DNA from 2 places in the Aminobacter sp. Piv2-1 genome. Region 1 is predicted to be linked to the other one. Evidence: predicted binding sites of a transcription regulator. Region 1 holds the regulator's gene; the other holds the start of a gene.

Region 1 (15,484 bases):
TCGCAAGCTGAAATATGCAAAGCTGGAGCCGGAGGACATCGTCGACCTCGGTTCGGTGACGGACGATCAGATCCGCAAAGATTACGACCAGAACAAGACCCAGTTCACGACGCCCGAGACGCGCAAGATCGAACAGCTGGTGTTCCCGAACGCCGAAGCCGCCAAGGCGGCGTCCGACGCGATCAAGGGTGGCGCGAGCTTCGACAAGATCGTAGCCGACCAGGGCAAGACCTCGCACGACGTGCTTCTCGGCAACGTGACGAAGGACAAGGTCGGCGACAAGGCCGTTGCCGACGCCGCCTTCGCCATGCAGGCCAACCAGGTCAGCGACGTCGTCCAGGGCAATTTCGGCCCGGTGATCGTGCGCGTCAGCGAGGTCACGCCCGCGGCGACGAAGGCGTTCGACGAGGTGAAGGACCAGATCCGCAAGGACCTGGCGCTGGCGGAAGCCAACCGCATCCTGCTCGACGTACACGACTCCTATGAGGATGCGCGCGCGGGCGGCGAGTCGCTGCAGGCGGCGGCCGAGAAGCTGAAGCTGAAGGTCGTCACCGTCGACGCCATCGACCGCGCCGGGCAGCAGCCCGACGGCAGCGTGGTCAACACCCTGCCCGACTCGCGCAACCTGATCGAGGCTGCCTTCGAGGCCGAGGCCGGCATCGAGAACCAGCCGCTCAACATCGGCACCAACGGCTTTGTCTTCTACGAGGTGGAAGGTATCACTCCGGCGCGCGACCGCACGCTCGACGAGGTTCGCGAAAAGGTCGTGGCCGACTGGACCGCGGCCGAGGCGAAAAAACGCCTCAACGAAAAAGCGGGCGAACTGGAGAAGCGGCTCAAGGACGGCACCGCGCTCGACGTCATCGCCGCCGAACTCAAGCTCGAGAAGCAGACCAAGCGCGGCCTCAAGCGCGACACCGACGACGCCGACTTCGGCCGCGACGGCGCGGCCGCCATGTTCGCGATGGGCCAGGGCGGAACCGGCGTGATCCCCTCGCCGACCGGCGACGCCCAGATCCTGTTCAAGGTGGCCGAAGTGTTCGAGCCGGCCGGCGCCGACGCCGCCTCGGTGCCGGAGGACGTGCAGAAGACCTTCGCCTCGGAGATGTCGGACGACCTGCTCGACCAGCTCGTGGCGCAGCTGCAGCGCGAATATGCGGTCACCGTCGACCAGAACGCGATCACCCGCGCGCTTGCGGTGGGAACGCCATGAGCACGCTGAAGCCATACATCGCCAAGGTTGCGACGGGAACGCCGCTGACCTTCGAGGAAGCCCGCGAAGCCTTCGACATCATCATGTCGGGCGAAGCGACACCCGGCCAGATCGGCGGCTTCCTGATGGCGCTGCGCGTGCGTGGCGAAACCGTAAGCGAGATATCGGGCGCGCTCGCCACGATGCGCGACAAGATGCTGCGCGTCGAGGCGCCGGCCAATGCCGTCGATATCGTCGGCACGGGCGGCGACGGCTCGCACAGCGTCAACATCTCGACTGCCTCGGCCTTCGTCATTGCCGGCGCCGGCGTGCCGGTCGCCAAGCACGGCAATCGTGGCCTGTCGTCGCTGACGGGCGCCGCCGACGTGCTGACCGCGCTCGGCGTCAATATCGAGCTGGCCCCCGACGCAATTAGTCGTTGCATCCATCAGGCCGGCATCGGCTTCATGTTCGCGCCGGCGCATCACCCTGCCATGAAGCATGTGGGCGCGACGCGCGTCGAACTCGGCACCCGCACGATCTTCAACCTGCTCGGTCCTCTTTCCAACCCGGCCGGCGTCAACCGGCAGCTGTTCGGCGTGTTCTCGCCCGAATGGGTCGAGCCCGTCGCGGAGACATTGAAGGAACTCGGCGCCGAGTGCGCCTGGGTCGTGCACGGCGACGGCTACGACGAGATCACGACCACCGGCGAGACGAAGGTTTCAGCTCTGTCGGGCGGCAAGATCAGCAATTTCACGCTTACACCCGAAGGGGTCGGCCTCGCGCGCCACAGCCGCGAAGCTTTGCGCGGCGGCGATTCGGCCTACAATGCGGCTGCCCTGCGCGCCGTGCTCGAGGGCACCCCGGGCGCTTATCGTGACACCGTGCTGATGAACGCCGGCGCGGGCCTCGTGGTCGCAGGCAAGGTTGCCGAGATCGGCGACGGCATCAAGCTTGCCGCCGATGCGATCGACAGTGGACGCGCGCGCGCCGTCCTCGAGCGCCTCGTTGCGGTGTCGAACGGGTAGCGGCATGGCAGACATCCTGCGCAAGATCGAGGCCTACAAGCGCGACGAGATCGCCGCCGCCAAGGCGCTCACGCCGCTTGCGGACCTGAAGGCACGGGCGCACGACGTGGCCCCGCCCAGGGGGTTCCTCGCAGCGCTCGAAGCACAGCGCAGCCAAGGCCGCTTCGGGCTGATCGCCGAGATCAAGAAGGCGAGCCCGTCGAAAGGCCTGATCCGCGCCGATTTCGATCCGCCGGCGCTCGCCCGCGCCTATGCCGAAGGCGGGGCGGCCTGCCTTTCGGTGCTGACGGACACGCCGTCGTTCCAGGGCGCGCCGGAGTTCCTGACCGCCGCCCGCGACGCGTGCACCCTGCCCGCCTTGCGCAAGGACTTCATGTTCGAGCCCTACCAGGTGCATGAAGCCCGCGCCTGGGGTGCGGACGCCATCCTCATCATCATGGCGAGCCTGACGGACGACGACGCCAGGCGGCTCGAGGACACGGCCTTCGAGCTCGGCATGGACGCGCTGATCGAGGTCCACGACGAAGCCGAGACGGAGCGGGCCATGAAGCTCGCCTCGCGCCTGCTCGGCATCAACAACCGCAACCTGCGCAGCTTCGAGGTGAGCCTGGAGACGTCCGAGCGCCTGGCGCCGATGGTCCCGGCGGACCGCCTGCTCGTCGGCGAGAGCGGTATCTTCACCCACCAGGATTGCCTGAGGCTTGAAAAATCGGGCATCGGCAGCTTCCTCGTCGGCGAGAGCCTGATGCGCCAGGCCGACGTGGCCGCGGCCACGCGGGCGCTGCTCGAAGGCAGCCCGGTCGCGGCGAGCGCCTGACATGGCCGCCCTCACCCACATCGGCGCCACCGGCGAGGCCAACATGGTCGACGTCGGCGACAAGGCCGAGACGACCCGCACCGCGATCGCCGAGGGCACCGTGACGATGCGCCCCGAGACGCTGGCGCTGATCCTGTCCGGCAACGCCAAGAAGGGCGACGTTCTGGGCACGGCGCGCATCGCCGGCATCATGGCCGCCAAGCGCACGCACGAGCTGGTACCCCTCTGCCATCCGATCCTCTTGACCAAGGTGTCGGTCGAGATCGAGCCGGACGAATCGCTGCCCGGCCTCAGGGTGACCGCGCTGGCGCGCGTCACCGGCAAGACCGGCGTCGAGATGGAGGCGCTGACCGCTGCCTCCGTCGCCTGCCTGACCATCTACGACATGGCCAAGGCCGCCGACCGCGGCATGGTGATCTCCGGCATCCGCCTGGTCGAGAAGACCGGCGGCAAGTCGGGCGACTACAGGGCTGTCGACTAGATGGCGCTGCTGCCGGTCGCCGACGCGCTTGAACGGCTGCTCGAAGGCGCGGCCACGGCGGGCACGGAACGCGTCGGCCTCGACGAAGCTTTCGGACGTGTCCTTGGCGCGCCGCTCCACGCCCTGCGCACCCAGCCGCCCTTCGATGCCTCGGCGATGGACGGCTATGCGGTGATCGCGCAGGACATCGCCGACCTGCCCGCCCGGCTTGCGCTGATCGGCGAGGCGGCTGCCGGGCGGCAGTTCGCCGGAAAGATCGCGCGCGGCCAGGCCGTGCGCATCTTCACCGGCGCGCCTGTGCCGGCCGGAGCGGACACGGTGGTCATCCAGGAAAACGTGCGCGATCTCGGCAACGGCGAGGTCGAGGTGTTCGAGCCGACCGCGCCCGGCCGCAACATCCGTACCAAGGGCCTCGACTTCAACGAAGGCGATCTCATCCTCGATGCCGGGCGCCTGATCGACCCGGCAGCGCTGTCGCTCGCGGCCGCCGCCAACCATCCGACGCTCGACGTGCAACGCGCGCCGCTGGTCGCGATCATCGCCACCGGCGACGAATTGCTGCCGCCGGGAAGCACGCCCGGCCCCGACCAGATCATCTCTTCCAATGCCTACGGCGTGGCGGCCATTGCCCGCTCGGTCGGCGCCCGCGTCCTCGATCTCGGCATAGCGCCCGACAAGACCGAATCGATCTCCGCACTCGTCCGGGAGGCGCTCGACGCCGCAGCCGACGTGATCGTCACCCTCGGCGGCGCCTCGGTCGGCGACCACGACCTGGTGCACGGCGTGCTGACCGACCTCGGCATGAAGCTCGACTTCTGGAAGATCGCCATGCGCCCGGGCAAGCCGCTGATGTTCGGACGGCTCGGCGAGACTCGCTGCGTCGGCCTTCCCGGCAATCCGGTGGCGAGCCTCATCTGCTCGCACCTCTTCCTGAAGCCGCTCCTGGCAAAGCTTGCCGGACGGGTCTACGCACCCGACATCCGCGAGGCCGTGCTCGGTGCGCCCATGAAGGCAAACGACCTGCGCCAGGACTATGTGCGCGGCATGGTGAGCGAGACCGACGCCGGCCTGGTCGCCATGCCCTTCGGGGTCCAGGACTCGTCGATGCTGCGAACCCTGGCCGAAGCCAATTGCGTCATCATCCGCGAGCCCTTCGCACCAGCTGCCGAATCTGGCACTGGCTGCCGGGTGCTCATGCTGCGCTGACCGCCCTCGGCACCTTCACCAAAATTTAATCGGTTGCGGAACACAACTGGAACATATAGTGTTTGTTCCGGGTTTGTTTTTCTTTCGATTCCCTTGGGGGCAGCGATGCTGACGCGCAAACAACACGAGCTTCTGCTGTTCATCCATGAGCGGCTGAAGGAGGCGGGCATCCCCCCGTCCTTCGACGAGATGAAGGAGGCGCTGGACCTCGCTTCCAAGTCGGGCATCCATCGCCTGATCACCGCGCTCGAGGAGCGCGGCTTCATCCGGCGTCTGCCCAACAGGGCACGCGCGCTGGAAGTCATCCGTCTGCCAGACTCGATCGCTCCGGGCCTCAACGCCGCCAGGAAGTTCTCGCCGAGTGTCATCGAAGGCAGCCTTGGGCGCAAGCCCGAGCCGTCGCGCGCGCTCTCGGCCGGCAATGACGACGACGCAGGTGCGGCGGTCGCCATCCCGGTGATGGGACGCATCGCCGCCGGCGTGCCGATCGACGCCATCCAGCACAGGACGCATTCGATCTCGGTGCCGCCGGACATGATTTCGGGCGGCGAGCACTATGCGCTCGAGGTCAAGGGCGATTCGATGATCGAGGCCGGCATCTTCGACGGCGACACTGTCATCATCCGCAATGCCAATAGCGCCAATCCGGGCGAGATCGTCGTCGCCCTGGTGGACGACGAGGAGGCGACGCTCAAGCGCTTCCGCCGCAAGGGCGCATCGATCGCGCTCGAGGCCGCCAATCCCGCCTATGAAACCCGCATCTTCGGCCCCGACCGGGTCAAGGTACAGGGCAAGCTGGTCGGGCTGATCCGGCGCTACTAGGGCAATTCAGGAAAAGCGCGAAGCGATTTTCCGCCCGGGATTGCGTGAAAGCGAGGAGATAGAGCGCTTTCGCGATGCGAGGGAAGGCGGAAACGCCCTCAACTCGCCCAGCGCTGGTTAGGAGCGATCGCCTCTCAGGGGGCAGAGCATCCGGTCAGGGTGCAGCGCGTCCGGGCTAGCTCGGCGGGCATTCCGAAGAATGCGCATTCTGCGCCTGGCTGCCTTTCTCGACCGCATTCATGCGATGCCGGGCGCTTCTGTCTGGCTGCAAAACGCTCTATGGCGCAGCCTTCTCCACTGGCGGCTTTGCACGGTCCCGGCGGAAGGGCGGCAGGCCCCGCGCCTCGCGGGAGAACGCCCGCTGCGCATGCCATGGCCGGTACGGCTCGGCTATCGCCCTCTGGATTTCGATTTGACGGACCGCCGCCTCCCCTTTTTCAGGCAAGAACGCGGCCACGCTGCCGAAACGCGCCAGGTCGCGCTTGGTGACCACGGTCGTCGCCGAATTCGCGCACGGGTCCCGCGCCGTCGCGTCGTCGATCACGATCAGGCTCGCCACGACGCATGCAGGTTTCGCCGTTGCCGCGTTGCCGGCATAGGCGATCACGGCGCCTGACGGGTGCTCGATGGTGCAAAGGCCGCCGTCGCAGATAAAGGCCCGCCGGCGGTCCGGTTTTTCTTCTCCTTGCAGGGACATGGCCGACTCTGGCGGCAGCGCGGCATCTGGCCGCGCGGCGGAGGCCTTCGCGGTCGGGGCCGCCTTGCCGCCCGCGCCAACCGGGCCGACCAGGTCCTCCGCCACAACCGCCCTCTTCCAGCTGTCGGTGATGAAGTCGCTCGGACGTGCGCGGTTGACCGCCAGCCTGCCGTCCGCTGTCGGCACGCCGACCAGCCGGCCGTCTTCGGAGATCAATATGTCTGGCGTCCTTGCCTCGCCGAGCAGCAGCAATCCACTCGCGGCGAACGGCAGGGCGGCTAACCTCAGCCGGGTGGTCGCCATGGAGGCGACGCAGAGCGCAACCGTCACGAGGATCACCGACCGGGCGGAAATCAGGCGGACGGCGTCGACCGGCGACCGCTCGGAGAACCATTGCGCCAGGGCGATCATCGCGCCCAGACCCCGCCCCATCGTGTCGAGGAACAGCCCATCCAGGCCAAGCGGCATCAGCACGCCGGCGGCAACCGCAAAAGGCATCACCAGCACCGAGACGATGGGCATCACCGCCAGGTTGGCGAAGAGGCTGAGCGGCGAGATGCGCTGGAAATGCCACGCCCCGAACACACTCGTCGCCAGCCCGGCGATCAGCGAGGTTGCCAGAAGCCCGACTGCCAGGGCCCAGAGCCTGCGCCACGTCTTTGCCGCGAGCGAACGCTGGATCGCCGGTTGCGCCTGGTCGGTCGGCCTGTCCGACCACCAGCCATAAGCGCCGACCAGTGCCGCGGTTGCCGCGAACGACATCTGGAAGCTCGGACCGACCACCTCGTGGGGAGATGCGAGAATGACGATGATGGCCGAGATCGCGAGGTTGCGCATGGTCAGGGCGGCGCGGTCGAACAGCACGGCCGTCAACATGACGGCGAGCATGATGAAGCTGCGCTGCGCCGCAACTTCGGCACCGGAAATGGAAAGATAGCCGCCGGTGGAGACCAGGGCAGCGAGGGCGGCGTATTTCTTCACCGGATGCCGGGATGCGAAGGCCGGAAAGGCCGCAAAACCGAACCGCAGGCCCAGCATGACGGTTCCGGCGACCATGGCCATGTGCAGGCCCGAAATGGAGATGATGTGATAGAGGCCCGTCCGCCGCAGCGCTTCGTTGACCTCCTCCGGAATGCCGCCACGCACGCCGACCATGAGTGCCGCGGCGATTTCGCCCTCCACGCCGCCGATCCGGTCGCGGATGCGCAGGGCAATGCGGTCGCGAAGGTTTCCGAGCCAGGCCTCGATCCCAAGGGCGAGCGCAACAGGTTGCGCGTCCGCGACCAGTTCCGGCCCCTTCATGAAGAAGCCGCTGGCGCCGATCCCGTCGAAGTAGCTTTCGAAGGAGAAGTCGTAGCTGCCGGGCCGAATCGGACCGGAGGGCGGCATCAGCCGCGCATAGCCGCTGACCAGGGATCCCGCCGCGAGACCTGCCGGCGCCCGGCGCGCCGTCAGGCGCACGCGATCCGGCGCATAGCGCAGCGTTGGCCGCGCGGTGGCAATGACGTCGATGGTCAGGCGGACGCGCCCCTTGTCGAGCCGGTCGATCTCCACCACGCGGCCCTGCAACTGCGTCGATATCTCGGCGCCGAGCATTTTCGTGCCCAGGCGGGCGGTTTCGAGCTTTGCCGCCGCCATGCCGAGCAGGCAGAAGGCCAGAGCGGCCAGCCCGTAGTGAAGCCATCTCCTGGTGCGCGCGGCCAACGCCAGCACTGCCATGACCAGGGCTGCCGACGCGATCGGCAGCAAGGCCGGCTCCTCGGCGAGGCTGAAATAGGCCAGCACCCCAACCGCCAGGAACACCGGGACGAGCAGGAACGCCACGCCGCGGTCGAGTTCGGTCTCGATTGCCGCTGCCAGTGTCCGGACCGTGAAGCGTCCATGGACGACGGCCATGGGAGTCTGCATCCACGACCGCCGATTGCCCGGCCGCGGCGCGTGATTTGTACCTGCGGACAATGGCTGAGGGTCGCGCCGACGCGCCCAGGTAAGCGGGGGCAACGCCTCGCCGCCGGCGAGCAGGACGCGCTCGGCCGTCTCCGCGACCGGTCTTTCGCCGGCTCGCCCCTCCCGCACATGGTCGCCCATCGGGCATGCCCCTTGCGCCCCTGACCTTCTATGCTACATCAACGCCACCGAAACGCCATGCGCCGCCGGTCTCCGGCCGGGCGACGCCATGCCTGCCTTGGAATTCGCCATGCCCGTCGTCACCCGCTTCGCCCCCTCGCCCACCGGCTACCTGCATATCGGCGGGGCCCGCACCGCACTTTTCAACTGGCTCTATGCCCGCCATACCGACGGCAAGATGCTGCTGCGTATCGAAGACACCGATCGCGAGCGCTCGACCGACGCGGCGACCGCGGCGATCCTCGAGGGCCTGACCTGGCTGGGACTCACCTGGGAGGGCGAGCCGATCTCGCAGTTCGAGCGCGCCCCGCGCCATCGCGAGGTGGCCGAGGAGCTCGTCCGCATGGGCAAGGCCTATTATTGCTACGCCTCGCCGGCCGAACTCGACGAGATGCGCGAGAAGGCGCGCGCCGAGGGCCGCCCGCCGCGCTATGACGGCCGCTGGCGCGACCGCGACCCGTCCGAGGCACCGGCCGGCGTGAAGCCGGTCATCCGCATCAAGGCACCGACCGAGGGTGAGACGCTGGTGCGCGACCGCGTGCAGGGCGACGTGCGCTTCCCCAACAAGGACCTCGACGATTTCATCATCCTGCGTTCGGACGGCGTGCCGACCTACATGCACGCCGTGGTCGTCGACGACCATGACATGGGCGTCACCCACATCATCCGCGGCGACGACCATTTGACCAATGCCGCGCGCCAGACGGTGATCTACGATGCCATGGGCTGGGACGTGCCCGTGATGTCGCACATACCGCTGATCCACGGCGCCGATGGCGCCAAGCTGTCGAAGCGCCACGGCGCCCTCGGCGTCGACGCCTACCGGGCCATGGGTTACCTGCCGGAAGCCCTGCTCAACTATCTCGCCCGCCTCGGCTGGAGCCATGGCGACGACGAGGTGATGAGCATCGCCGACATGATCGGCTGGTTCGAGATCGAGGACGTCAACAAGGGCGCCGCGCGCTTCGACTTCGCCAAGCTCGAGGCGCTGAACGGCATCCACATGCGCCAGATGGACGACGCCAGGCTGCTCGACATCTTCATCGCCACCCTGCCCTACCTGCCCAATGGCGCAATCGTTGCCGAGGGCCTCAACGACCGCACCAAGGCGCAACTGCTCGCCGCCATGCCCGGCCTGAAGGAGCGCGCCAAGACGCTGGTCGAGCTGGCAGACGGTGCTGCTTTCCTGTTCGCCCTGCGCCCGCTGGCCGTCGACGAGAAGGCAGCCGGTCTGCTGGCTGGTCCGGCCAAGGACATCCTCAAGGGTGCGCATGCAGCCCTTTCGACGGTGGCAGGCGCAGACTGGAACGCGGCCTCCGCCGAGGCTGCAATCCGCGAGTTCGCCGGTCGCGAAAATGTGAAATTGGGCGGGGTCGCCCAGCCGTTGCGCGCCGCCCTGACCGGCAAGAGCACCTCCCCCGGCGTGTTCGATGTACTCGCCGTTCTGGGGCGCGACGAAAGTCTGGCCCGCATTTCTGATCAAATCGATTAGGTCAGCAGTGCTTTCCTAATTTTGCATTGTAATGAGGCTTTTGCGGTGCAACATTGCGGCAACAGGCTAATTTGACAGCAGCGGGAAAGCTGGAGGGCGAGACCGAGCGTTCCGGACCTATCGGGTTGCTTGTTAAGAAGATTGCGCCGCCCAGCGGCAACTCAGCACTAAGGAGTATGCGATGACAGATTCAACCGCCAAACTGGAGTTCCGCGGCCAGACCCACGAGTTCAAGGTCCGAGGCGGGACGGTCGGGCCGGATGTCATCGACATCGCCTCGCTCTACTCCACCACCGGCGCGTTCACCTACGACCCGGGCTTCACCTCGACGGCAAGCTGCGAGTCGCAGATCACCTTCATCGACGGCGACGCCGGCGTGCTGCTGCACCGCGGCTACCCGATCGACCAGCTCGCCGAGCACGGCGACTTCCTCGAGGTCTGCTACCTGCTGCTCTACGGCGAACTGCCGACCAAGGCCCAGAAGGACGACTTCGACTATCGCGTCACGCGCCACACCATGGTGCATGAGCAGATGTCGCGCTTCTTTACCGGCTTCCGCCGCGACGCCCATCCGATGGCGGTGATGTGCGGCGTGGTCGGCGCGCTGTCGGCCTTCTACCACGACTCGACGGACATCTCCGATCCGCACCAGCGGATGGTGGCCTCGATCCGCCTGATCGCCAAGATGCCGACGATCGCGGCGATGGCCTACAAGTACCACATCGGCCAGCCCTTCATTTACCCGAAGAACGAGCTGAACTTCGCCGCCAACTTCCTGCACATGTGCTTTGCCGTGCCGTGCGAGGAGTACAAGGTCAATCCGGTGCTGGCGCGTGCCATGGACCGCATCTTCATCCTGCACGCCGACCACGAGCAGAATGCCTCGACCTCGACCGTGCGCCTCGCCGGTTCGTCGGGCGCCAATCCGTTCGCCTGCATCGCGGCCGGCATCGCCTGCCTCTGGGGTCCGGCTCACGGCGGCGCCAACGAAGCCGCGCTCAACATGCTCTCCGAGATCGGCTCGGTCGACCGCATCCCGGAATTCATCGACCGCGCCAAGGACAAGAACGACCCGTTCCGCCTCATGGGCTTCGGCCACCGCGTCTACAAGCACTACGATCCACGCGCCAAGATCATGCAGAAGACCACGCACGAGGTGCTCGGCGAACTCGGCATCAAGGACGATCCGATGCTCGACGTGGCGATGGAACTCGAGCGCATCGCGCTGACCGACGAGTACTTCATCGAGAAGAAGCTCTACCCGAACATCGACTTCTACTCGGGCATCACGCTGAAGGCGCTGGGCTTCCCCACCACCATGTTCACCGTGCTGTTCGCACTCGCCCGCACGGTCGGCTGGATCGCCCAGTGGAAGGAGATGATCGAGGATCCGCGCCAGAAGATCGGCCGCCCGCGCCAGCTCTACACCGGCGCGCCCGAGCGCGACTACGTGCCGATCGCCAAGCGCTGAGCCGGTACGACCTCAATGTGAAACGCCCGCCTTCCGGCGGGCGTTTTCATTTGCGGATATGTTTCAGGACGACCTGGGCGGCCAACTCGCCGGAGGGCCGCTCGGTCGCGAAGCGGCGCCTGATTTCGGCAAAGCCGTCCTTCTGCCACTGCCGCAGTGCACTGTCGACCAGCAGCCCCTCGAGATGCCGGGCCATCCACTGCGGCCGCACAAATTCGTTGTAGGCTTCGATGACCACCGGCCGGTCGGCGACGAGGTTGGGCAGCGAGGCGCTCCAGACCGTGATCAGGCGCTGCACCATGCGCATCACCGCATCGAGCTTGTAGCACGACATCATCGGCACGCCGGCGAGCGCCAGTTCGAGCGACACCGTGCCCGACGCTATCAGGGCCGCATCGGCCTCGCCGAAAGCCTGCCACTTCTTCTGCGCGTCGAGGATGATTTCCGGCTTGTCGGGCCACTGGCTCGTGGTCGCCGTGACGATGTCGGCGACATGCGGGACCGTGGGCAGCAAGAGGCGCAGGCGATGCCCGCGCGCCTTGAGGATGGAAACCGTTTCCCCGAACGGGCCGAGCAGCGCGCGGACCTCGCTGCGGCGCGAGCCCGGCAGCAGCAATAGGGTCTTCTCGCCGCCTTCCTCCGAGGGACCGCTGCCGCGCTCCTGCATGGCCGCCGCGATCAGCACGCCGGGATCGCTGGTCAGCCTGTGCCCCACATAGGTACCGGGTGGCCCGTCCAGCCTGGCAAGTTCCTTCGGCTCGAACGGCAGGATGCAGAGCACCTCGTCGACATGCGGCTGCATGGCCTTGGCGCGACCGGGTCGCCACGCCCAGACGCTCGGGCAGACATAGTGGACGATCGGGATCTCTGGGGCGAGCGCGCGCACCTTCCTGGCAACGCGGAGGGAGAAATCGGGGCTGTCGATCGTGATCAGGCAGTCCGGCTTCTCGGCCGCGACGAAGCGCGCGGTCTCGCCGATCCGCCGGATCAGGCGCGGCAGGTCGCGCAAGATCGCCGACAGGCCCATCAGGGCGATTTCGCCGGCATTGAAGAGCGGCGAAAGCCCGAGCTCCTGCAGATGCCTGCCGCCCACCCCCGCCAATCGCACGTCGCGCCCGCTCATCTGGCGCAGGGCACGCACGAGGTCGGCCCCGAGCAGGTCCCCCGATTCCTCGCCCGCCACGATCGCGATCTTGAGCGGCGGCTGGGTCATCGTGCCGTCTCCCTGCCGGTGAGGCCGACGACGAACAGGCCGAGGCGGTCGGCCCGCTCCACGAGTTCGCCGAAATCCAGCACGAGCGAACGTCCGGCCTCGACGCCGATACCGGCAAGCCCGGCTGCATGTGCGGCATCGACGGTCGCGGGACCGATCGTCGGCAGGTCAGCGCGCAGTTCCTGGCCAGGCTTCGCACATTTGACCACCACGCCGCGCTTTCGCCCGGCGATGCGGCCGTTTTTGCGCAGATCCCGCACGCGTTCGAGCAGAAGATCCGTTCCTTCGATGCCCTCGAGCGCAATCGCACGGCCACCGATGGCGACTGCTGCCTGTCCGATATCGAGCGCGCCGATGGCACGGGCAGCTTCCAGACCCGCCCGCAGATCGTCCCAATCGGCCGCGATAGGTGCATGCGTGCCCATGCGGCCTTCCACCGCAAGCAGTTCCGGCACGACCTGGTGGGCACCGACCACCTTGATGCCATTGTCTTCGATGAGGTCGACCAGGATACGCAGGAGCCCGTCGTCGCCGCGCCGCAGGGCCAGGATGGCGCGCGGCAGGATCGACAGCAGCGACAGGCTGGGGCGTATGGCGCGCCACATCGGCCGCCGGCTCACCCCGCCGGCAAGTACGACATGGGTGATGCCCTGGCGCCTGAGCAGCGGCAGAAGCCCGGCGAACTGCTCCACGGCGAGCGTGGAGCCCGGGTAGGTTTCGAGGCTGGTGCCGGGGTCCGTCTCGCCGGCGATGCGCACGATGAAGGGCACGTGCCCGACCAAGGCCAGGCTTTCGGCGACATTGACGGGCAGCCGGCCGCTGCCGGCGACTATGGCGACCTTGTCGGCCGCGGCAAGGACTGTCTTCCGCCCAGCCTCAGCTTTCGTCATCGGCGGCGTCGTCGGAGACGGCGTTGCGCAGCGGCGGGACGGTGAAGTGGCGCTTGCCGCGCGCCTGGATGAAATCGAGCATGTCGCGAACGATCGGCGACGTGCCGAACAGCTTCTCGACCTCGGGGATGTTCTCGGCCACCGCCCGGGACGGATCGAAGATCATCTTGTAGGCCTTGCGCAGCGCGAAGATTTCGGCGCGCGCAACGCCAGATCGCTTCATGCCGATGACATTGAGCCCGCGCAGGCGGGCGCGGTTGCCCATGACCATGCCGTAGGGAATGATGTCGCCATCGATGATCGCAGCACCGCCGGCAAAGGCATGATGGCCGATGCGCGTCATCTGGTGCACGGCGACGAGGCCGCCGAGGGTGACGTTGTTGCCGACCTCGACATGGCCGCCTAGGGTGGCGACATTGGCCATGGTGACGTTGTCGCCGACGACGCAGTCATGCGCGATATGCGCATAGGCGAGGAAGTGGCCGTTGTCGCCGACCGTCGTCTCGCCGCGGCTGCTGTCGCTGCCGAGATGCATGGTCACGCCTTCGCGGATCGTGCAGTTCCTGCCGACCACCAGCGTGGTGCGCCCGCCCTTGTGCTTGTTGTTCTGCGGTGCCGCGCCCAGCGTGGCCTGCGGGAAAACCCTGCACCCTTCGCCGAGCGTCGTCGCCCCCATGATCGCAACATGGCTGACCAGTTCGACCCGGTCGCCGATCACGGCGTCGGCGCTGACATGACAGAAAGGCCCGACGCGAACGCCGGCGCCGAGCTTTGCGCCGGCTTCGACGACGGCTGCAGGATGGATGAATGTCTCGGTCTGCATGACGATAAGTACTATTCCTTGGGCACCATCATCGCGGCAACCTCGGCCTCCGCCACGGTCGCGCCGTCCACCCGCGCGTCGCAGGCGAACTTCAGGATGTTGCCGCGCTTCTTGATCTTCTTGACGTGGATTCGCAACTGGTCGCCGGGCACGACCGGCTTGCGGAATTTCGCCGCGTCGACGGTCATCAGGTAGACCAGCGACGGGCTTTCATCGACCACCAGGCGCAGGCAGATCGCGCCCGCGGTCTGCGCCATCGCCTCGATGATGAGTACGCCGGGCATGACCGGCTGGCCGGGGAAATGGCCCTGGAAATGCGGTTCGTTGAAGGTGACGTTCTTGATGCCGACGGCGGAGTCGTCGCCGTCTATCTCGACGATGCGGTCGATCAAAAGGAACGGATAACGGTGCGGCAGCAGCTTGAACAGGCCGAAAATGTCGACGGCCTCGAGCGTCGTTGTTGCCTGGTCAGTCATTGCTCCCACCCTCTTTGGTCCTGGCCTTGGCCAGCTTCTTGAGCACCGCGAACTCGCGCATCATTTCCTTTATCGGCTTGCCCGGGAAACCGCCCCAGACCTCGCCTGCCGGCACATTGTTCATGAAGCCGCTGCGGGCCGCCAGCTTGGCGCCGTCGCCGACGGTCAGATGGTCCGCCAGCCCGACGCCGCCGCCCATCATCACGTTGTCGCCGATGACGCAGGAGCCCGAGATACCCGTCAGCCCGGCGATGACGCAATTGCGGCCAATGCGCACGTTGTGGGCAATCTGGACGAGATTGTCGATCTTGGTGTTTTCTCCGATGACCGTATCCGCCAACGCGCCGCGGTCGACGGTGGTGTTGGCGCCGATCTCGACATTGTCCTGGATGATGACGCGGCCGATCTGCGGCACCCGCTCCGGCCCTTTGGGACCACCGGCAAAACCGAAGCCGTCCTGGCCGATCCTGGCGCCCGCATGGACAATGACGCCATTGCCGAGCAACGCATACTGGATCGAGCTGTGCGGTCCGATGTAGCAGTCACGCCCGACCTGTGCGGAACGGCCGATGACCGCGTTGGCCGCAACTACGGTTCCCGCGCCCACCGCGGCATCGGGGCCGATGACGGCACCGGCCTCGACGATCGCGCCCGCCTCGACATGAGCCGTCGTGTCGATATGGGCATGGGGCGAGATGCCGGTCTCGCCGGTCGCGCCCACGGGGCGCTCGGCTGCCGGGTAGAGGATG
Region 2 (15,484 bases), on a different contig from region 1:
GCCCGGCGGTGGAGCGCGGCGCCATCGTGCTCTGCGACCGCTTCATCGATTCCTCGCGCGTCTACCAGGGCGTCACGGGCAATCTCGACCCCGACTTCATGGCAACCGTCGAGCGCGTCGCCATCAACGGCATGATGCCCGACATGACGCTGATCCTCGACCTCGACCCGGAGGAGGGGCTCAGGCGTGCCACTGCCCGGCGTGGCCAGGACGTGGCCGACCGCTTCGAGAAGGAGACGGTCGACGTCCACCGCCGCCGTCGCGACGCCTATCTCGCCATCGCTGCGAGCGAGCCCGAGCGCTGCCGGGTGATCGACGCGGCGCAGCCGCCGGAGACGGTGGAGCATGCGGTCACGGAAGCGGTCTTTGCCGCCCTCGAGGCGCACGCCGCGAGCGGCAGCCGGGCGAGGGCGGACGCCTGATGCTCGAACGCCTTGCCCCCGAACAGCACGACACGCTCGACGAAGTGCCGGAGCCGTCCGAGAACCCGCATCTGTTCGGCCACGAACAGGCGGCTTCCATGCTGGCCGCGGCCTATCGCGCCGGCAAGCTGCCGCATGCGCTGATCCTTGCCGGTCCCGTCGGCATCGGCAAGGCGACGCTCGCCTTCCATCTGGCGCACTATCTGCTGACCAATCCGGACCACAGGACCGCCCCGGAGGCGTTCGCAGCCCCCAATCCGCAGTCGGCCCTGTTCCGCCAGGTCGCCTCCGGCGCGCATCCCGGCGTCCTGCATCTCACGCGCCCGCAGAACGACAAGACCAAGGGCTTCAAGTCCGTGGTCACCGTCGACGAGATCCGCAAGGTCTCGCGCTTCCTGTCGATGACCTCGCACGACGGCAGCTACCGGGTCGTCATCGTCGACCCGGCCGACGACATGAACACCAATGCCGCCAATGCCTTGCTCAAGAACCTTGAGGAGCCGCCGGCGCGCACCCTGTTCATCCTCATCGTGCATGCACCCGGCAGCCTGCTGCCCACCATCCGCTCGCGGTGCCAGACGGTCCGGCTGACGCCGCTCGATGACAAAAGCCTGCTTGCGGCGCTCGACGCGGCGGGACAATCGGCGCCGGAAGAGCCGGAGGCGCGGGCCGCACTCGTGGCACGGGCCGCGGGCAGCGTCAGGGCCGCCATCCTGCTCACCCAGTATGGCGGGCTGGAGATCGCCGAGGCGCTCGACCGCGTCGTCGGCAACGGCCGCGCCGGCATCGCCGCCGCGCACAAGCTCGCCGACGCCGTGGCGGGCCGGGACAGTTCGATCCAGTTCGACATCTTCAACCGTAGGGCCCTCGACCTGCTGGCCGACACGGCTTCGGAAGCCGCGCGCAACTCCGATCTGTCGCGCGCCAAGGCACTGTCCGACGCTTGGCACGAGGCGCAGAACGCGATATCCGAGACCGAGACCTACAACCTCGACAAGAAGCAGCACGTCCTGGCCATGATCGACCGCCTGAATGCCGCGATGCGAATGTGACGCCCGGCCGAGCCGGGTGGCAATCGGCCGCCCGATGCGTTATCTGACCCGCGACACGTTTCATTCAGACATTGACGACGGCCTCCCATGTCCCGCGAAAAATTCTACATCACCACCGCGATCTCCTATCCCAACGGCAAGCCGCACATCGGCCACGCCTACGAGCTGATCGCCACCGACGCGCTGGCACGCTTCCAGCGCCATGACGGCAAGGACGTTTTCTTCCTCACCGGCACCGACGAGCACGGCATCAAGATGCTGCAGACGGCCAATCGGGAAGGTATCTCCGCGCGCGAGCTTGCGGATAGAAATTCCCGCGAATTCAAGAAGATGGCGACGCTTCTGAATGCGTCTAACGATGACTTCATCCGCACCACCGAAGAGCGCCACTACGCTGCCTCGCAGGCCATCTGGAAGGCGATGGCCGACAGGGGCGACATCTACAAGAGCAGCTATGCCGGCTGGTATTCGGTGCGCGACGAGGCCTATTACGGCGAGGAGGAGACCGAACTCCGCCCCGACAACATCCGCTACGGCCCGCAGGGCACGCCGGTGGAGTGGGTCGAGGAGGAGAGCTACTTCTTCCGCCTGTCGGCCTACCAGGACAAGCTGCTTCAGCTCTACGAGAGCCAGCCCGACTTCATCGGCCCCAACGAGCGCCGCAACGAGGTGATGAGTTTCGTCCGCTCCGGACTCAAGGACCTGTCGATCTCGCGCACCACCTTCGACTGGGGCGTGCCGGTGCCGGGCGACGAGAAGCACGTCATGTATGTCTGGGTCGACGCGCTGACCAACTACATCACCGCCGCCGGCTATCCCGACGCGGGGGCCGACAAGTGGGGCTTCTGGCCGGCCAACGTGCACATCATCGGCAAGGACATCGTGCGCTTCCACGCCGTCTACTGGCCTGCTTTCCTTATGTCGGCCGGCATCGAGCTGCCGAAGCGCGTCTTCGGCCACGGCTTCCTGTTCAACCGCGGCGAGAAGATGTCGAAGTCGCTCGGCAACGTCATCGACCCGTTCACCATGGTCGAGCACTACGGCCTCGACCAGGTGCGCTATTTCTTCCTGCGCGAGGTGCCGTTCGGCCAGGACGGCAGCTACAGCCACGAGGCGATCGTCAACCGCACCAACGCCGACCTCGCCAACGACCTCGGCAATCTGGCGCAGCGTTCGCTGTCGATGATCGCCAAGAACTGCGGCGGCGTGGTGCCTGAGCGCGGCACGCTCGCCGAAGCCGACAAGGCGATCCTCGACCAGGCGGCGGCGGCACTGGCGACGGCACGCAAGGCGATGACAGAGCAGGGAATCCACCACGCGCTCGCCGCGATCTTCGCGGTGGTGGCCGAGGCCAACCGCTACTTCGCCGGCCAGGAGCCCTGGGCCCTGAAGAAGACCGATCCGGCACGCATGGAAACGGTGCTGTGGACCACCGCCGAGGTGATCCGCCGCGTCGGCATCATGTGCCAGCCCTTCATCCCAGGTTCGGCGGCCAAGCTGCTCGACCTGCTTGACGTCAGCGAGCGCGACTTCGTCCACGTCGACGAAAAGCATGCGCTGGTTCCGGGTGCCGCGCTGCCTGCGCCGCAGCCGGTGTTCCCGCGCTATGTCGAGCCGGCGGCTGAAGGCTGAGGCTGCCGGAACATGCTCGTCGACAGTCACTGCCATCTCGACTTTCCCGACTTCTCCGAGGAGCGCGCGGCCGTCGTCGCGCGCGCCAGGGCGGCTGGCGTCGAGCGTATGGTCACTATCTCGACGCGGGTGAAACGGTTCCCGCAAGTCCTTGCGATCGCTGAGGAATTCGACGAGGTCTATTGCTCGGTCGGAACCCATCCGCACAATGCCAGCGAAGAACTCGACGTGACTGCTGCCGAGCTTGTCCGCCTGGCGCAGCACCCGAAGGTCGTGGCGATCGGCGAGGCGGGCCTCGACTATTTCTATGACAAGGCGCCGCGCGATGCCCAGGCGAAGGGGCTGCGCACGCACATCGCCGCAGCCCGCGAAACCGGGCTGCCGCTCGTCATCCATGCGCGCCAGGCCGACGAGGACATGGCGTCGATCCTGACGGAAGAGACGGGGAAGGGCGCCTTCCCCTTCATCCTGCACTGCTTCTCCTCGGGCGCCGAACTGGCCCGCGCCGGCGTCGAGCTCGGCGGCTACGTGTCGTTTTCCGGCATCCTGACCTTCAAGAACTCGGCCGACCTGCGCGACATCGCCAGGGATGTGCCGCGCGACCGGCTGCTGGTCGAGACCGATGCGCCGTATCTCGCGCCGATCCCGCACCGCGGCAAGCGCAACGAGCCGGCCTATGTCACAAACACTGCCGCCGTGCTCGCCGAAACCATCGGCGTGAGCGCCGAAGAGGTCGCCGCGATCACCACCGACAACTTCTTCCGCCTGTTCACTAAAATGCCGAGACCGGCCTGACGCCATGGCTGACGTGCTGCGCCTCACCATCCTGGGCTGCGGCTCTTCGCCGGGCACGCCGCGCATCACCGGCGACTGGGGCGCCTGCGACCCGGCCAATCCGCGGAACCGGCGCACCCGCGCGGCCGCCATGGTCGAGCGCATCTCGGACGCCGGCACCACGCGCGTCATCATCGATACCGGGCCCGATTTCCGCGGCCAGATGCTGGCAGCCGGCGTCAGGCACATCGACGGCGTCGTCTATACCCATCCGCATGCCGACCACATCCATGGCATCGACGATTTGCGCGGCTACGTGCTCGAGCGGGGCAGCCTGATCGATATCTGGGCCGACGATTTCACCCTCGAACGCCTGACACAGGCCTTCGGCTATTGCATCGAGACGCCGCTCGGAAGCTCTTATCCGCCGATCGTACGCCCGAACCAGATCCGCCACGACAGGCCGTTCGTCGTGGAAGGAGAGGGGGGTCCCCTCACCTTTTTGCCGCTGCCGCAGATCCATGGCGACATCGTCTCGCTCGGCTTCCGCATCGGGCCGATCGCCTATTGCTCGGATGTCAGCGATTTTCCGGAAACGACGGCAGCTCTGATGGCCGAGCTCGAGCTGCTGGTCGTCGACGCGCTGCAGCACAAGCCGCATGTCAGCCATCTGTCGCTGTCCGAGGCGCTGCAATGGATCGACCGGCTGAAGCCCGCGCATGCGGTGCTGACCCACATGCACGTGCCGCTCGACTACGCCGCGGTGATGGCCGAGACGCCGCCACACGTGGAACCGGCCTATGACGGCATGGCGATCGAAATCGCTTTTGGCGCAGGCGCATAGCTGAACGTCTTCAGGCTCGACATCGACGCACATGCACGTCGCCAGCGACGCCAGGAAGGCCGTGACTTCGCAGCTACGAAGGCAGCGCAGCGATCTCCGAGATGGCAGTCAGCATGACTTGCCGGCGATATCTTTGGCGGCAGTCGATCTCCCGTAGCGTACCCACCTCGAGGCGGTCCACGGGAACGCGATTGTTCCATAATCTATCTTATGCGACCTAAGCCTAGATGCAGGTGCATTCCCCCTACGCGCCATTTGCGGCTGTTTCGTCGGAATGAAAAAAAGCCGCGCCCAAAGCGCGGCTGAACATGCGCCCAGTCGTGGCAATCAGAGAAGACAAGGGAAGCGCGACCGCTTCCCTGAAGCTGCGGCCGGCCGGCTCAGGCGAAGAGCGCCTTGATGCGCGGCCACAGGCCGATGGCTGCGCGAACGCGCCGTGCGGCATTTCCGGACCGGACGGCGCTGCCGAAGTGGCAGTTGCAGACGATGTCGTGCAGTTGCCTGTCGGAGAGTTCGAAGAACCGCTTGGCTTCGCCGTAGCTGTCATCGGCGAGACCGGCGGCGCGCATGGTCATGTCGTCGAAAGCGACCGTCATCGGCGAGCCGCCGACGCGCATGGTCTGGCGCGCGCCGCTGGGCGCATACTCGGTGCCCGACAGCGTTCCCAGCCTGCGCTCGGGATCGCGTTCGAGCAGCTCGGCCCAACGTTCCAGCCGCTCCGTTCTGGTCATTGTCGGCGCGGCTTGGATGTCGGCGAGCGCTTGCAATTGTTCGATCGTTTGATGCTTCATTTTCGCCTCCTGATCGACCAAGGAAATGAAGCGCCTCCGGGCGCATCCTGCGGGACGGAGAACGCTTCCCCTTCAACTCTCCACCGGGATGCGCAGTTCCGTCGGGCAAGCAAAAAACCGCAGGTCGCGGAGCCGGCACCCCGGCCGACCGCGGGAGCCGCAACTTGTGGTCGCGGCAGTGCGGGAACTCGGGCCAGTTCGCGCCTGGTCTGGTCCGATCTCGGCGGGGACACAGCGCTTCCCCCTACCCGGCGGGTTCGCCATACGAACGAGGCACGCCAGGTCTTGGCGGGCCTCTGTGTCTCCTTGTTGGCTCGTTTCATCCCTTCCGGGTCGTCAACGGCCAACAAGGCCAGGGGTTGCCGGTGTCCGCGCGCGGCCGCCCTCACTCAAGGCGCACCCTGGAACCGCCCCTCGCCCGACGCGCCTGGGCTGTTGCGCCCTCAGCCGGCGGTCTCGACCACTTCGAAGTCGTGGGTGATCGTGGCCGTCTTGGCCATCATCGCGGACGCCGAGCAATACTTCTCGACCGAAAGCTCGATAGCGCGCTTGACCTTGTCGTGCGACAGCCCCCTGCCCTTGACGATGTAGTGCATGTGGATCTTCGTGAACACTTTCGGCTCGGTGTCGGCACGGTCCGCCTCGAGCTCGACCACGACGTCCTCGACCGCCTCGCGACCCTTTTCGAGGATGTGCACGACATCATAGGCGGAGCAGCCGCCCGTGCCGATCAGCACCAACTCCATCGGGCTCGGCCCGGGTGTCCTGCCCTCGGCTCCGTGAGAGGTTCCCAGCACCAGCTTGTGGCCTGTGCCGGACTCGCCGACGAAGGTGCGGTCCTCGACCCATTTGATGCGTGCTTTCACGGGAAAATATCCTTCTACCTCAAAAAAAGTAATCCGGCGGGCAGCCGGCCCGCAGGTTCCGTCGAGTCAGCTAGCGCGACCGGCCCGGACGCGCAAGGAGCAGCAGCGGAGATGACTAAAGCTTGAAGCAATGATTACGGCCCGCAAGTTGCTTCGTCTTCGATCGCTTTTGCGTATGAGGGCACCCCCTCCACCTCCCTGTGCTCGGCACCTCCGCCATCGAAGGGGCGTCGCGCGCTGCCTCGGGCGACCCCACCCCGATCCGCTGCGCGGATCGACCCTCCCCTCAAGGGGAGGGAAAGTCACGCACGCCTCACCCTACGTTGCCCCCCTCTGGCCTGCCGGCCATCTCCCCCACAGGTGGGGAGATTGGCAGCTTCACCGCTCCGCCCGTCCTGCGACGTCGGCGATTGGCAAAAGCCGCGATGACAGCCTGATCTCCCCCCTTGTAGGGGGAGATGGCCGGCCCTTCGACAGGCTCAGGACAGATGGGGCGCGAAGGAATGCGGCATTCCAACATTTCGCACCCCTCCATTGCCACGCCCCGTTTCCGGTCTGGCCATTGCTAGGGAAAAAGTTCGGGAAGCGGGGCGCGAGGCCGAGCCTGCCGATAATCTAGTAACGTGGCGCGACGTCCGCGCCCCGCCCGGCTGCTTGCCCCGCTCAGTCGCCTCGGCATTTCTGCCGCCCAGCCGCCGCGAGGCCCGGGCTTGGGGGCTCATCACCCAGCGAGGAGAACCGACCTCCCGCCAGCCCGGCACCGGCGCTTCCCCCCGATGCCCGGTGCGCACCGGGGTCCCGTGGAAGATCGCAAGCACAATGATACGGGAGGTTCTGGAGGGGTGGAAAAGCGGACGGGTTTTTCCACGCACATTGCTGACAGAGCTACTGACAAGGGGACGGGGCACGCGGGAGGCAGACCTTCTACGCCTCATTTCTTCCCCCCTCTGGGCTGCCGCCGTTCGTCGTTCGAAAAGCCAAGCAATTGGCTTTTCGTCGCCTTCGGCGACCACTCCTCACCCCCCACAAGGGGGGAGATTAGGCCGTCATCGGCGCCCCTCCCAACCACCAGCGTTGCAGGAGAATTGCCCTGAGAGCCGGCAGAAACGGGCGTGACGGCGGAACTGCCCAGAGGGAGGCCGACCCCCAGGCAAGTCAAGACGAAGGACCGGCACAGATGGAAAAATCCCCGGCCCCGTGGGAAAGGTTTCCACCCGCGAAGACAGATGTCACGGCATGGATCCTAGGGTCTTCGCGACGGCGCTCACGCGCCTGCTTCGCCCTAGGATGACGACCCCGCGTCTACGTGTTCGGCCAACCTGCAAGGTCGCAAGGATAAGCAGCTGCTGGCGATTTGGCTGTCGCGCCGATGACGGCTGATCTCCCCCCCTTGTGGGGGGGGGTGAGGAGTGGTCGCCGAAGGCGACGAAAAGCCAATTGCTTGGCTTTTCGAACGACGAACGGCGGCAGCCCAGAGGAGGGTGGGAAAGATCGCGACTTTGAAATGGACGACCCTCAGGCAGGTCAAGACGAAGGACCGGCACAGATGGAAAAATCCTCGGCCCCGTGGGAAAGGTTTCCACCCGCGAAGACAGATGTCACGGCATGGATCCCAGGGTCTTCGCGACGGCGCTCACGCGCCTGCTTCGCCCTAGGATGACGACCCCGCGTCTACGCGTTCGGCCAACCTGCAAGGTCGCAAGGATAAGCAGCTTGCGCTGGCGATTTGGCTGCAGCGTCGATGACGGCCGCAAGGCTGCACCTATTATGTCGAAGGTCGAGCATGACCGCAGAACCGCCGATCGCATTGGACGGGTTGCGCTACCGCCCTCGCGGCGTCCCCCCAATGAACGGACGACAGGCCTCGACCGCCAAAACCTGACTGGCAGCCCCGGCCACGACAGCTCTACCTCGGCCTAGACCTAGTGGCTCAGGGTGGGCCGCTCGACGAACCTGACATCGGCGCAGCCCCGGCCACAAAAGCCGCCTCGCCGGGGACCCGATGGATCCGGACGGGCCGCTCGCCGAACATCGGCGCAGCCCCAGCGACGACAGCCGCTGCCTCGGTTTAGACCTGATGATGGCTCGGGGCGGGCCGTCCGGCGAACATCGCGTCGGTGCAGCCCAAGCGACGACGGCCGCTGCTTCGGCTTAGGCCTGATGGCTCGGGGCGGGCCGCTCGACGAACATCACGTCGGCGCAGCCCCAGCGACGACGGCCGCTGCCTCGGTTTAGACCCAATGGCTCTTGTGCGGGCCGCTCGCCGAACATCGCGTCGGTGCAGCCCAAGCGACGACGGCCGCTGCTTCGGCTTAGGCCTGATGGCTCGGGGCGGGCCGCTCGACGAACCTGACGTCGACAACGTCCTGGTCCGTCGAAAATCTACCCGTCGCGATCAGAACGGGATCTCGTCGTCGAGGTCGCGCGAACCGCCGCCACCGCCGCCCGTGCCACCGCGGCTGCCGCCACCGCCGCCGCGGCCGTAACCCTCGGTCGGGCTCGACTGGCCGAAATCGGAGCCACGGCCGCCGCCATAGCCACCGCCCTGCCCGCCGCCATAGCCGACCTGGCCTCCGCCACCGCTATAGCCGACCTGGCCTCCGCCACCGCTATAGCCGGAGTCGCCGCCCTGGCCGCGCGCGTCGAGCATCTGCAGCTCGCCGCGGAACTTCTGCAGCACGATTTCGGTGGTGTAGCGCTCGATGCCGTCCTTCTCCCATTTGCGGGTCTGGAGCTGGCCTTCGATGTAAACCTTCATGCCCTTCTTGAGGTACTGCTCGGCGACCTTGGCGAGGTTGTCATTGAAAATGACGACCTGGTGCCACTCGGTCTTCTCCTTGCGCTCGCCTGAATTCTTGTCGCGCCAGCTTTCCGAGGTGGCGATACGCAGGTTGACGACCGGTTCGCCGGAATTGAGCCGGCGGATTTCAGGATCCGCGCCCAGATTGCCGACCAGAATGACCTTGTTGACGCTACCTGCCATGACACCGCTCCGCGCTCGTCCGAAACCAGATCCAAATTGTGAGGGCGCACATTAGCCCAATGCGCCATCCGCCCGCGCCCCCTGCGGGTGGAAAAGGACATGCCGTCCACAAGTCATTTTCGTTCTTATTTTGTTCTATATCAGTCCACAACCATTGGCAAGAGCCGGCAGCATTGTCCGCATTGGCCATCACACCAAGCTGGTGCACCAGATTGACAGCTGCGAATGCCGAGGGCATCGTTGGCGTGCTTCATGGGGCGCATCGGCAGAACGCCGAAAGGGCAATGCCCGCCTGGGAAACACCCAACTGCAATTGCGCCCATGCCGAGCCTCGAAAACCTCAAAAAGCAGGCCAAGCAATATCTCCGCTGGCATCGCCAGGGCTACTACCCGGTCGCCGCCGAGTTGAGAGCCGGCCTGCCCCGGTTCGCCGGCCTCTACGACGGCCAGATCATGCAGGCGAACTTCAAGCTCAGCGACGCGCAGGAGCTGGTCGCGCGGCAACAGGGCTTCGACGGCTGGCAGGCGCTCAAATCGGGAGCCGATGACATGAGCCGACGAGACGTGCCGGCGCAGCCGCCCATCCTTGCTGCGATTTCGGCGCAGCTGTTCGTTGCCGACATGGCCGCGTCCTGCGCGTTCTTCACCGAAAGGCTCGGTTTTGCCGTCGATTTCGCTTATGGCGAACCGCCCTTCTACGCCCAGATCGTTCGCGACCATGCGCGCATTGCCCTGCGGCTGGTCTGCGAACCGGTTTTTGTCGGCGACATCCGTCGGCGCGAGCACCTGCTTTCAGCCTCGATCACCGTCGCAACCGCAAGCGAGATCAAAGAGCTGTTTGCGGAATTCCACGCCGCAGGGGTGGAATTTCACCAGACGCTGCGAAAAGAGCCGTGGGGCGCCCGCAACTTCATCGTGCTCGACCCCGATGGCAACCTGATCCTGTTTGCCGGACCGGCGGATTAGGCAGGCGGCACGCCGTCGGGAAACATCAGCGGGTCGCTAGCCTTCCAGCCGACCGGTTCGGTCTTGCGCGAGGGCAAGCTCGACCGCCGCCTCGGCATGAAGCTCGACCATGTCATAGGCTGGCATCGGGTAGTGTTCCATGGCGAGCAGCAGCGGCAACTCGGTGCAGGCGACGACGATGCATTCCGCCCCCCGTTCCGCCAGCCCCTTGGCCAGTTGCAACAGCAGCGCCTTCGAGTCCGGCTTCACCACGCCGAGTGTCAGTTCCTCGATGATGACGCGGTGCAAGGCGGCCCGCTCGTCCTCCGGCGGCACCAGCGCTTCGATGCCGAACTGCTTCTCCAGCCTTTCGCCGAGAAAGCCGAGCTCCATCGTGTAGCGCGTGCCCAACAGCCCTGCCCGTCTGTGCCCGGCGGCCTCGAGCGCCCTGCCGGTCGGATCGGCGATGTGCAGCAACGGGATCCCGATGGCCGCAGCGATCTTGTCGGCGACGAAGTGCGGCGTCACCGCCGTCAGCATGGCGAAGGCCGCACCGCCGGCCTCGAGATGCCGCGCGGCAATGGAAACCACCGCGGCGACCCGCTCCCAGTCGCCCCTGGCGGCGAGATCGTTCAGTTCGTCGAAGTCGAGCGTGAACATCAGCGAGCGTGCATTGTGATGCCCGCCCAGCCGCCGATGCGCCGCCTGGTTGACGAGACGATAGTAGAGCGCGCTGGATTCCCAGCTCATGCCCCCGATCAAGCCGATGAGCTGCGTCTGGCGTTCGGCCATGGTTCTCCCCTCGCTCGGTCGGGCCTGGCGGATCAGGTCGGAATGCCTTGCCGGGAAGACAAGCGCCGCCGCCCGAGAAATTCCGCCGTAAAGAATGCGCCGTGAGACTATCGGCGCAAGATATGGGGCGCAAAAATATGGCCCCGCCGCTCCTTGAAGCGCACGGGGCCTTTTGTCGGGTTTTACCCTTGATTGCCGGGAGCGGTTTACCGGCTTTGCTCTCTCGGATGCTCGTGGCTCACGGCCACCGATCCGACTACGGTTTCTGATTGTATGGGGGACAGCAGGTCACGGTCTGCGGGGCTGTTCACTCAGGAACGGCCAGGCACCTGCGCCTGCCGCGGCTCCGTCTCTCTAGCGGAACCTTTCGGGACTGTCCGGTGGAGTCATGCCTAGCTCCTACGTCGGTTGCGCCAAACGTACGCCTTCTGCTCAACTCGCGTGTCTGCGGCGTCTCGCAGACCGTCCGTAGCATGGTGAGGAGCCATTGAACGGGCTCGGCATCGGGCGACAAGTGCAGTCTGCATCGCTGATTCGGCCACGTCAACAGCAACATTGTTAGACGGGAAAAATGTGAACGGCACCCCGTCTTTCCGGGTCTCCGCCCTGCCCCGCTCCTGCCATACCGTTGTCAGGATGTCGTTCGGCCTTTGTTCTTTTCGCTTGCCCGCCGGCGCCAAAGGCGCTTAAACGCTTGGCGGTGTGCTCGGCGCCGCTCTCGACCGGGCGTCGGAAATACCTACATAGGGGGATGGCCGGGCTCGCCCGCCACTCCGAGACATCCAGATTTGAGGCGGCGGACCGGCCATGGCCGATCATAAGTACATTTCCATTCGCGGCGCGCGCGAGCACAATCTCAAGAACGTCGATCTCGACCTGCCGCGCGACAAGCTCATCGTCATGACCGGCCTTTCGGGCTCGGGCAAGTCGTCGCTCGCCTTCGACACCATCTATGCCGAGGGCCAGCGCCGCTATGTCGAAAGCCTCTCGGCCTATGCCCGCCAGTTCCTGGAGATGATGCAGAAGCCGGACGTCGACCAGATCGACGGCCTGTCGCCGGCGATCTCGATCGAGCAGAAGACGACCTCGCGCAATCCGCGCTCGACGGTCGGGACCGTCACCGAGATCTACGACTACATGCGCCTGCTCTTCGCGCGTGTCGGCGTGCCCTATTCGCCGGCCACCGGCCTGCCGATCGAGAGCCAGACCGTCTCGCAGATGGTCGACCGGGTGCTGGCGCTGGACGAAGGCACCCGCCTCTACATCCTCGCGCCCATCGTGCGGGGCCGCAAGGGCGAGTACAAGAAGGAGCTGGCCGAGCTGCAGAAGAAGGGTTTCCAGCGCGTCAAGATCGACGGCGCCTTCTACGAGATCGGCGACGCGCCGGCGCTGGACAAGAAATACAAGCACGACATCGACGTGGTGGTCGACCGCATCGTCGTGCGCCCCGACCTCGCCACGCGCCTGGCGGATTCGATGGAGACGGCGCTCAAGCTCGCCGAGGGCCTGGCCGTCGCCGAATTCGCCGACCGGCCGCTGGACGCCAGCCTGACCGGCGAGGACTCGGTCAACAAGAGCGCGAACGAAACCCACGAACGCATTCTTTTCTCGGAGAAATTCGCCTGCCCGGTGTCGGGTTTCACGATCCCCGAGATCGAGCCCCGGCTGTTCTCGTTCAACAACCCGTTCGGCGCCTGCCCGACCTGCGACGGCCTGGGCTCGCAGCGCGCCATCGACCAGGCGCTGGTGGTGCCCGAGGACCACGTCTCACTGCGCGAGGGAGCGGTGGCCCCCTGGGCCAAGTCGACCTCGCCCTATTACGCCCAGACGCTGGAAGCGCTCGGCAAGGTCTACGGCTTCAAGCTCGGCGACCGCTGGCGCGAGCTGTCGGCGGAGGCGCAGGACGCCATCCTGCACGGCACCGGCACGAAGGAAATCACCTTCAACTATGACGACGGCCTGCGCTCCTACAAGACGACCAAGACCTTCGAGGGCGTGATCCCCAACCTCGAGCGGCGCTGGAAGGAGACCGAATCCGCCTGGATGCGCGAAGAGATCGAGCGCTTCATGTCGGCCACTCCCTGCCCGGCCTGCTCGGGCTACCGCCTCAAGCCCGAGTCGCTGGCCGTCAAGATCGGCGGCAGGCACATCGGCGAGGTCACCGAGCAGTCGATCCGCAAGGCCAACGCCTGGTTCGAGGCGCTGCCGGCGCAGTTGAACGACAAGCAGAACGAGATCGCGGTGCGCATCCTCAAGGAGATCCGCGAGCGGCTGCGCTTTCTCAACGACGTCGGCCTCGACTACCTGACGCTGTCGCGCAACTCCGGCACGCTGTCCGGCGGCGAGAGCCAGCGCATCCGGCTCGCCTCGCAGATCGGCTCGGGCCTGACCGGCGTGCTCTACGTGCTCGACGAGCCGTCGATCGGCCTGCACCAGCGCGACAATTCCCGCCTGCTCGACACGCTCAGGCACCTGCGCGACATCGGCAACACGGTCATCGTCGTCGAGCATGACGAGGACGCGATCCTGACCGCCGACTATGTCGTCGACATCGGCCCGGCCGCCGGCATCCACGGCGGCGAGATCATCGCCGAGGGCACGCCGCAGCAGGTCATGGCCAACCCCAATTCGATCACCGGCAAGTACCTGTCGGGCGAACTGGAGATCGCCACGCCGCCGAGCCGGCGCGAGCTCAAGAAGAACAAGCGCATCAAGGTGGTCGGGGCGCGCGGCAACAATCTGAAGAACGTCTCCGCCGAAATCCCGCTAGGCACCTTCACCGCCGTCACCGGCGTGTCGGGCGGCGGCAAGTCGACCTTCCTGATCGAAACGCTGTTCAAGGCGGCGTCGCGCCGCATCATGGGCTCGCGCGAGCACCCGGCCGAGCACGACCGCATCGAGGGCCTGGAGTTCCTCGACAAGGTCATCGACATCGACCAGTCGCCGATCGGCCGCACGCCGCGCTCCAATCCTGCCACCTACACCGGTGCCTTCACGCCGATCCGCGACTGGTTCGCCGGCCTGCCGGAGGCCAAGGCGCGCGGCTACCAGCCGGGCCGCTTCTCCTTCAACGTCAAGGGCGGCCGCTGCGAGGCCTGCCAGGGCGACGGCGTTATCAAGATCGAGATGCACTTCCTGCCCGACGTCTACGTCACCTGCGACGTCTGCCACGGCAAGCGCTACAACCGCGAGACGCTGGAAGTGCTGTTCAAGGGCAAGTCGATCGCCGACGTGCTCGACATGACGGTGGAGGAAGGCGTCGAGTTCTTCGCGGCGGTGCCCGCCGTGCGCGACAAGCTCAAGACGCTCGACCAGGTCGGCCTCGGCTACATCCATATCGGCCAGCAGGCCAACACGCTGTCCGGCGGCGAGGCACAGCGCATCAAGCTCGCCAAGGAGCTGTCGCGCAAGGCGACCGGCAAGACGCTCTACATCCTCGACGAGCCGACCACCGGCCTGCACTTCCACGACGTCGCCAAGCTGCTCGAGGTGCTGCACGAACTGGTCGAACAGGGCAACACGGTCGTCGTCATCGAGCACAACCTCGAGGTCATCAAGACCGCCGACTGGGTGCTCGACCTCGGCCCCGAGGGCGGCGACGGCGGCGGCGAACTGGTGGCCGCGGGCCGGCCGGAGGACATCGTCGCCGCGCCGCGCAGCTACACCGGCCAGTTCCTCAAGGAGCTGCTGGAGAGAAGGCCGGGCGCGCGGAAACGGGAAGCGGCGGAGTAGGCGCGGCACCGATGGCCGCCAGCCGAGAACGGACAGATCGGAGAACGGGGGTATCATCTTGACCGCTTCAGGAAAAATCCGCGCCGGCATGGGCGGCTGGACGTTCGAGCCCTGGGAAGGCACGTTCTATCCGGACAAGCTGTCCAAGGCGAAGCAGCTGCCGTTTGCCAGCAGCCAGGTGCCGGCGATCGAGGTCAACGGCACCTATTATTCGGGATTCAAGGAGCCGACCTTCCTCAAATGGGCCAGCGAGGCGCCGGACGGCTTCGTCTTCACGCTGAAGGGCAACCGCTTCGTCACCAACCGCCGCGTACTGGCGGAGGCCGGCGAGTCGGTCACGCGCTTCGTCACGCAAGGGATCACCGCGCTGGGCGACAAGCTCGGGCCGATCCTGTGGCAGATGGCGCCGACCAAGAAGTTCGACCATGACGACTTCGAGGCGTTCCTGAAGCTGTTGCCGGAGAAGCAGGACGGCATCGCGCTGCGCCACGCCGTCGAGGTCCGCCATCCGAGCTTCGTCGTGCCCGAATTCGTGACGCTGGCGCGCAAGCACAACGCGGCAATCGTCTATGCCGACCACGCCACCTACCCGGCGATCGCCGACGTGACCGGCGACTTCGTCTATGCGCGCCTGCAGACCGGCAGCGACGA

What was found. The regulator LexA, encoded in region 1, represses DNA repair genes until DNA is damaged. The targets are predictions, from matches to a motif close to TGTTCNNNNTGTGTTCNG.
Region 2: uvrA (excinuclease ABC subunit UvrA) is a predicted target of LexA. The motif match lies at 11,742-11,759, and genes of this name have one in related genera.

The regions. Positions count from the first base shown of each region.
Region 1 covers NZ_JARKMU010000016.1:40,235-55,718, reverse strand. Annotated here, with positions in the region: gene AmiPiv_RS23430 (peptidyl-prolyl cis-trans isomerase) at 1-1,213, shown strand, start outside; gene trpD (anthranilate phosphoribosyltransferase) at 1,210-2,220, shown strand; gene trpC (indole-3-glycerol phosphate synthase TrpC) at 2,225-3,037, shown strand; gene moaC (cyclic pyranopterin monophosphate synthase MoaC) at 3,039-3,518, shown strand; gene AmiPiv_RS23410 (molybdopterin molybdotransferase MoeA) at 3,519-4,724, shown strand; gene lexA (transcriptional repressor LexA) at 4,830-5,546, shown strand; gene AmiPiv_RS23400 (ComEC/Rec2 family competence protein) at 5,824-8,151, opposite strand; gene gltX (glutamate--tRNA ligase) at 8,441-9,862, shown strand; gene gltA (citrate synthase) at 10,044-11,333, shown strand; gene lpxB (lipid-A-disaccharide synthase) at 11,380-12,546, opposite strand; gene AmiPiv_RS23380 (LpxI family protein) at 12,543-13,436, opposite strand; gene lpxA (acyl-ACP--UDP-N-acetylglucosamine O-acyltransferase) at 13,423-14,259, opposite strand; gene fabZ (3-hydroxyacyl-ACP dehydratase FabZ) at 14,271-14,735, opposite strand; gene lpxD (UDP-3-O-(3-hydroxymyristoyl)glucosamine N-acyltransferase) at 14,728-15,484, opposite strand, start outside.
Region 2 covers NZ_JARKMU010000011.1:175,275-190,758, forward strand. Annotated here, with positions in the region: gene tmk (dTMP kinase) at 1-422, shown strand, start outside; gene AmiPiv_RS19980 (DNA polymerase III subunit delta') at 419-1,474, shown strand; gene metG (methionine--tRNA ligase) at 1,562-3,106, shown strand; gene AmiPiv_RS19990 (TatD family hydrolase) at 3,119-3,901, shown strand; gene AmiPiv_RS19995 (MBL fold metallo-hydrolase) at 3,906-4,724, shown strand; gene AmiPiv_RS20000 (hypothetical protein) at 5,105-5,515, opposite strand; gene AmiPiv_RS20005 (OsmC family protein) at 5,959-6,381, opposite strand; gene ssb (single-stranded DNA-binding protein) at 8,777-9,364, opposite strand; gene AmiPiv_RS20015 (VOC family protein) at 9,686-10,330, shown strand; gene AmiPiv_RS20020 (aspartate/glutamate racemase family protein) at 10,367-11,101, opposite strand; gene uvrA (excinuclease ABC subunit UvrA) at 11,909-14,833, shown strand; gene AmiPiv_RS20030 (DUF72 domain-containing protein) at 14,892-15,484, shown strand, end outside.